Regions from separate parts of the Oerskovia sp. 140933 genome, predicted to be linked through region 1. Evidence: predicted binding sites of a transcription regulator. Region 1 holds the regulator's gene; the other holds the start of a gene.
What was found. The regulator LexA, encoded in region 1, represses DNA repair genes until DNA is damaged. The targets are predictions, from matches to a motif close to TCGAACANNTGTTCGA.
Positions count from the first base shown of each region.

Region 2: uvrA (excinuclease ABC subunit UvrA) is a predicted target of LexA. The motif match lies at 1,647-1,662, and genes of this name have one in related genera.

Region 1 covers NZ_JAMXIO010000016.1:18,648-22,054, reverse strand. The annotation lists gene nrdR (transcriptional regulator NrdR) at 1-81, opposite strand, end outside; gene NHG27_RS10195 (LysM peptidoglycan-binding domain-containing protein) at 528-971, opposite strand; gene lexA (transcriptional repressor LexA) at 1,218-1,967, shown strand; gene NHG27_RS10185 (L-lactate dehydrogenase) at 2,084-3,037, opposite strand; gene NHG27_RS10180 (ATP-dependent DNA helicase) at 3,115-3,407, opposite strand, start outside.
Region 2 covers NZ_JAMXIO010000004.1:150,174-153,580, reverse strand. The annotation lists gene NHG27_RS04055 (TerC family protein) at 1-232, shown strand, start outside; gene NHG27_RS04050 (YciI family protein) at 345-653, opposite strand; gene NHG27_RS04045 (MBL fold metallo-hydrolase) at 724-1,431, opposite strand; gene uvrA (excinuclease ABC subunit UvrA) at 1,692-3,407, shown strand, end outside.

The DNA.
Region 1 (3,407 bases):
GCGACGGATGGACGCTCCGTCGTCGGAGGTTCGTGAGTCGACGACCCGGGAGTCCGCGTGCCGGCAGAACGGACAGTGCATGAGGCGATACTCCTGTGGGCTGCGCGGGCCCTCCGGGCCGGTCGCCACGGAAGGTGCGTCCCGAACCTATGTCCCGACCTCGACGAGGCGCAAGACGCCCCGCCCGGCGAGCGGGTCACAGTCCGACCGCCGTCACCCGGGAACCGCGACCCCGCGACGCACCGGAGGACGGCTCACCGCAGGGCGCACGACCGCTCACGTGAGAACGGAGGTGGCCGTCGAACGGCCACCTCCGTCGGGACGCCCCCGTCCCCATCTCACGTCCGCGACTCGCCTCGCAGACGTCGACGCAACTGCGGAGGCACGCTGGGCGCACCTCCTCCTCACCGACCGACCCCCCAGCCGGGCGGGTGAGGCAGTACTAACTTAGGCGAACCTAACGCGATTGCGCAACCCCCCTCGTCCCGCGCACGGACCGCCCCCTCCGCACGACCCGCCGGGCGACGTCAGCGGCCGAAGTCAGGATCCACGGGCAGGAGCAACCGCTGTCCGACCTGCAGGCCGTTCGAGGAGAGGTTGTTCAGCTCCGCGAGGTCCACCATGACGTCGCGCACGTCGCGACTGCCCGCCGCCAGGGCGGAGGCGTGCTGCCACAGGGTCTCGCCCGCCTCGACGACATGGACCCGCACCTCGACCGGCTCACCGGGACCCGAAGCGACGGCGCGGCCACCCCACAGGGCGCCGAGCGCCAGCACGGTCGCCACGAGGAGCACGAGCACCGCTCGCCCGCGCGCGGTCAGCCGCAACGGGGCTTCCCGCTGCCGCACAGCCCTGCGCTCGACTTCCCAGCCCTGGGTCACGTCCATCGCACTGACACTCATCGCCGCTCCTCGGTCCGCGGTGCCCGAACCGCCTTCCCCGGTCGGTTCGAACACCTGTTCGTCGAACATCTGTACGATTTCTATCACCGAAGACGGCGGATGTCGAGACATGCTCGAACATGTGTTTGATTCGTGTCGCCGCGTGACCTACGCTGGTCGGGTACGGGTCGTCCGATATGTCGGGCGCTCGCCGAGCGGGACGTCCCGCACCGCGGGCGGACGGGATCGCGGTCGACCGCGCGCAGGAGCCGGTGCCGCTCGCGGTGCCTCTCCGCAGTACAGGGACCGAGACGGCCGAGCAGGGCGGAGACGACGATGGCGGGACGGGTGGCCGACACCACGGGCAGGCTCGCGAAGGTGCACGAGCTCCCCGACGGCACGACCGGCGGGGACGGCCTGACGCCGCGCCAGCGCCTCGTGCTCGAGACGATCCGCGCATCGGTCGAGCAGCGGGGCTACCCGCCGAGCATGCGCGAGATCGGCGAGGCGGTGGGCCTCACGAGCCCGTCGAGCGTCAAGCACCAGCTCACGACGCTCGAGCGCAAGGGCTACCTGCGCCGTGACCCCAACCGGCCCCGTGCGATCGAGGTCGTCCACAACGACGACAGCAGGGGCATCGCACCGCTCCCCGGCAGCGGCTTCCCGCGCGTCGAGGGCGTCGACGCCTCCGAGGACTCGCCCGAGCGGCCCACGCCGTCCTACGTGCCCGTCGTGGGCCGTATCGCCGCCGGTGGCCCCATCCTTGCCGAGCAGGTCGTCGAGGACGTGTTCCCGCTGCCCCGCCAGCTCGTGGGCGACGGCGAGCTCTTCCTGCTCCGCGTGGCCGGTGACTCCATGATCGACGCCGCGATCTGCGACGGGGACTGGGTCGTCGTGCGCCGTCAGCCCGTCGCCGAGAACGGGGAGATCGTCGCCGCGATGATCGACGGCGAGGCGACCGTCAAGACCTTCAAGCGCATCGACAAGCACGTCTGGCTCATGCCGCACAACGCGGCCTACCGACCCATCTCCGGGGACGACGCACAGATCCTCGGTCGCGTGGTCTCGGTGCTGCGCAGCCTCTGAGCAGGCACGACGAAGGGGACGAGCCTCAGGGCTCGTCCCCTTCGTCGTGCCACGGGGCCGTCGTCCGGCGAGCGGACACCGGGCCCGCCGGCGCACCGGCGCACCGGCGTCCGGGGCTACAGACCGAAGCTCTTGGCCACCGCACGGACCGAGTCGGCGGACGCCCGCAGGCCCGCGAGCTCGTGGTCGGACAACGGCACCTCGATGCGCTCCCCGCAGCCGCGTCGCTCGAGGAGCGAGGGGACGGACAGGCAGACGTCGCTGATCCCGTGGAAGTCCTCGAGCAGCGACGACACCGGCAGGACCCGGTGCTCGTCGTCGAGGATCGCCTCGATGATCCGGGTCGCGGCCAGGGCGACCGCGTAGTTGGTCGCGCCCTTGCCCTCGATGATGCGGTAGGCGGACTGCACGACCTCGTGCGCGATGTCCTCGCGCACCTCGGCCGTGAGGGGGCCACGGCCCTGCAGGCCCTTCCAGTCGAGCAGCGGGACGCCGCTGATCGTCGCCGAGCTCCAGAGCGGGATCTCGCTGTCGCCGTGCTCGCCGGCGATGTAGGCGTGGACGTTCTGCACCGCAACGCCGCAGTGCTGCGCCACGAGGAACCGCAGCCTGGACGAGTCCAGGACGGTACCGCTGCCGAACAGCTGGTTGGGCGGGAGGCCCGAGTACTTGAGCGCGGCGTACGTCACCACGTCGACGGGGTTCGTGACCATGATGTAGATCGCGTTGGGCGCGACCTCGACGAGCCCGGGCAGGATCTTGCGGACGAGCGAGATCGTGGCCTCCGCGAGGTCGAGGCGCGTCTGACCAGGCTTCTGCTTGGCGCCGGCGGTGAACACCACGACGTCGGCGTCGGCGCACACCGCGACGTCGTCGGAGCCCTCGACCTTGGCCATCGGCATGAACTGGATGCCGTGCTGGAGGTCGAGGACCTCGGCCTCGACCTTGGTCCGGTTGATGTCGAGGAGGCTCACGGTGTGAGCGGCTCCGCGCATGAGCGCCGCGTAGGCGAGGGTCGATCCGACGGAACCTGCGCCGACGATCGCGAGCTTGGTGGTACGGGCGGGCACTGTGCCTCCTGGACGTAGTGCGTCGGCCGCCGGTCGCTGCACGAGCGTCCGACGTCCGCCGCGTGGACTGCCGGGTCTCAGCCTAGGGCGGACAGGCGCTCGAGCGCAGAGAGAACGACACGACGGTCGGTCGTGGTCCAGAAGTCCGGCATGGACCTCGTGAGGTAGGAACCGTAGCGGGCCGTCGCGAGACGCGGGTCGAGGACCGCGACGACGCCGCGGTCCGACGTGGACCGGATGAGGCGCCCGGCGCCCTGGGCGAGCAGCAGGGCGGCGTGGTTGGCCGAGACCTGCATGAAGCCGTTGCCGCCCGCGGCCTCGACGGCTCGAGCGCGGGCCGACTTCACGGGGTCGTCGGGTCGCGGGAAGG
Region 2 (3,407 bases), on a different contig from region 1:
GGTGATCCTGGGGTTCATCGGGGTCAAGCTGATCCTCGAGGCGCTGCACGAGAACACGCTGCCGTTCATCAACGGCGGGCAGCACATCGAGGCCGTCCCCACGATCCCGATCTGGCTGTCGCTCGTGGTCATCGTGGGCGCGCTCGGGGTCACGACCGTGGCGAGCCTGCTGCGCACGCGTGCGTCGAGCAGGCTCGCGCCGGTGCCCGACGACGTCGACGCGGCCTCGTAGCGCGCTCGCGTCGGGCGCCTGCTCGCCTGGTACGCGGACGGCCCGCCTCCCCTCGGGGAGGCGGGCCGTCGCGCGTCCGGGGGCGCGTCGCCCGTCGAGGGCGCCGGTGCGGTCAGGCGCGGTCGGCCCAGGGGCCGATGACGGGGGACCAGGGGCGGACGGTCCGGCGGGTGATGACGTGCTCGCGCGCGAACGGGTCGGCGTCGAGCGCCGTCGCGACCGCCCCCTCGTCCGGCGCGTCGACCAGCAGGAGGGCGCCGGCGGGGTTGGCGGCGTCCTGGGCGAGCGGGCCGGACGCGAGCAGCGTGCCGTCGTCGAGCAGCCCGCGCAGGAAGGCGCGGTGCTCTGGGCGGTGCTCGTCCAGGACGGTGGGGCGGTCGGCGTACGTGTAGGTCACGGCGAAGATCGGCATGGCGCTCATTCAAGCACTCTCCGGACCGAGGCCGGCCCCTGGTCCCGGGCCTCGGGGCGGCCCGCCGGACCGGAGGGGGCTACCACCCGCGCTCGCGCCACTCGTCGAGGTGCGGGCGCTCGGCCCCGAGGGTCGTGTCGAGGCCGTGGCCGGGGTACACCCAGGTGGCGTCGTCGTACCGGTCGAAGAGCTTCGTGGTGACGTCGGCGTAGAGCTGGGCGAAGCGCGCGGGGTCGTTCGACGTGCTGCCGACCCCGCCCGGGAACAGGGTGTCCCCCGTGAACAGGTGCACGCGCCCGGGCAGCGAGCCGGGGCCGCTCGCGTGCTCGGGCTCGCGGTAGGCGAGCGCGACGGACCCCGGGGTGTGGCCCCGCAGGCCGATCACCTCGAGGGTGACGTGGCCGAGGACGATCGTGTCGCCGTCGTGCAGCGGGCGCGTGATCGCGACCCCGGTCGCCTCGCTGACGGCCTCCGCGTCCGGGGCGCCTGCGGCGACCGGGGCCCCGGTGACGGCGACGAGCGACTCGAGCGCTCCCACGTGGTCGAGGTGGCGGTGCGTCGTGACGATCAGGTCGAGGCGTGCGTCGGGCGACCCCTCGCGCACGAGGGCGACGAGCCGGTCGGCGTCGGCGGCGGCGTCGACGAGGAGCTGGGCTCCGCCGGCCCGGCAGGTCAGGAGGTAGGTGTTGTTCGCGGAGGGGCCGACGGCCGCCTTGCGGACCTCGAGCTCGTCGAGGACGCGCAGGTCGCTCGGTCCTCCGACCACCACGTCGCCGCCGTAGCCCATGTGCGCTCCCCGTCCCGTCGCTCGAGGCAGCCCGGCCGGGCTGCTCGCGGCCGAGTATGGCACGCGAGGCGGACCGTGTGACGCGTGTCTCGTCCACGCCGGCGGTGCCGTGCGTACGGGTCGGGACGCCGGTCGGCGCGCTGGTCACGGGGCCTGCCGGCGGATCCGGGCCGTCGGGGACGTCGCTCCCGACGGTCGGCGGTGGAACCGAGGGGTCGAACAGGTGTGCGAATGTCAGGGTCGAGGCATACGATGCTTCGGTGAGCAATCGCCTTGTCATCGCTGGTGCCCGCGAGCACAACCTCCGCAACGTCGACCTCGACCTGCCGAGGGACCAGCTCATCGTCTTCACGGGCCTGTCGGGGTCCGGCAAGTCCTCCCTCGCGTTCGACACCATCTTCGCCGAGGGGCAGCGCCGCTACGTCGAGTCGTTGTCCGCGTACGCCCGCCAGTTCCTCGGGCAGATGGACAAGCCGGACGTCGACTTCATCGAAGGGCTCTCGCCCGCGGTCTCGATCGACCAGAAGTCGACCAACCGCAACCCGCGCTCGACCGTGGGCACCATCACCGAGGTCTACGACTACCTCCGCCTGCTGTTCGCGCGCGCCGGCACGCAGCACTGCCCGGTCTGCGGCGAGAAGGTCCAGGCCCAGACGCCGCAGCAGATCGTCGACCGCCTCCTCGAGCTGCCGGAGGGCACGCGCTACCAGGTCCTGGCGCCCGTGGTCCGCGGACGCAAGGGCGAGTACAGCGAGCTCTTCAAGGAGCTGCAGTCCAAGGGGTTCGCGCGCGCACGGGTCGACGGAGAGGTCGTCCAGCTGACGGACCCTCCCACGCTCGAGAAGAAGCTCAAGCACGACATCGAGGTCGTGATCGACCGTCTCGTCTCGCGCGAGGGCGTCCAGCGCAGGCTCACGGACTCCGTGGAGACGGCGCTGGGGCTCGCGGGCGGGCTCGTCGTCGTGGAGCTCGTGGACGCCGACGCGGACGACCCGCAGCGCGAGCGACGCTTCTCCGAGAAGCGCGCGTGCCCCAACGACCACGAGCTCACGCTCGACGAGATCGAGCCGCGCACCTTCTCCTTCAACGCTCCCTACGGGGCGTGCCCCGAGTGCACGGGCATCGGCTTCCGCCTCGAGGTGGACCCGGACCTCGTGATCCCCGACGACGAGAAGTCGCTGGCCGAGGGCGCGGTGGCCCCCTGGGCGCAGATCTCCTCGGAGTACTTCAACCGCGTCCTGACGGCCCTGGCCTCGGACCTCGGCTTCTCCATGGACGTGCCGTGGCGCGCGCTGCCCCAGCGCGCCCAGCAGGCCGTGCTCTACGGCCAGAACCACGAGGTCCACGTCCGGTACAAGAACCGCTGGGGGCGCGAGCGCCAGTACTCGACCGGCTTCGAGGGGGTCGTGACGTTCCTGGAACGCCGGCACGGCGAGACCGAGTCGGAGTGGTCCAAGGAGAAGTACGAGGCGTACATGCGCGAGACGCCGTGCCCGGTGTGCGAGGGCACTCGCCTCAAGCCCGAGGTCCTCGCGGTCAAGGTCGGCGACAAGTCGATCGCGGAGGTCTGCCGTCTGCCGCTGCGCGAGGCCGCTGCGTTCCTTGGCTCGCTCGAGCTGGGCACCCGCCAGAAGGCCATCGCGACCGAGGTCCTCAAGGAGATCGACGCCCGGCTGGGCTTCCTCCTCGACGTCGGCCTGGACTACCTCTCGCTCGAGCGTCCCGCAGGGACTCTCTCGGGCGGCGAGGCGCAGCGCATCCGCCTCGCGACGCAGATCGGCTCGGGGCTCGTGGGTGTGCTGTACGTCCTGGACGAGCCGAGCATCGGGCTGCACCAGCGCGACAACCGTCGCCTCATCGACACGCTGACCCGTCTGCGGGACCTGGGCAACACCCTCATCGTCGTCGAGCACGACGAGGACACCATCCGCGCCGCCGACTGGATCGTGGACATCGGGCCGGGGGCCGGCGAGCAC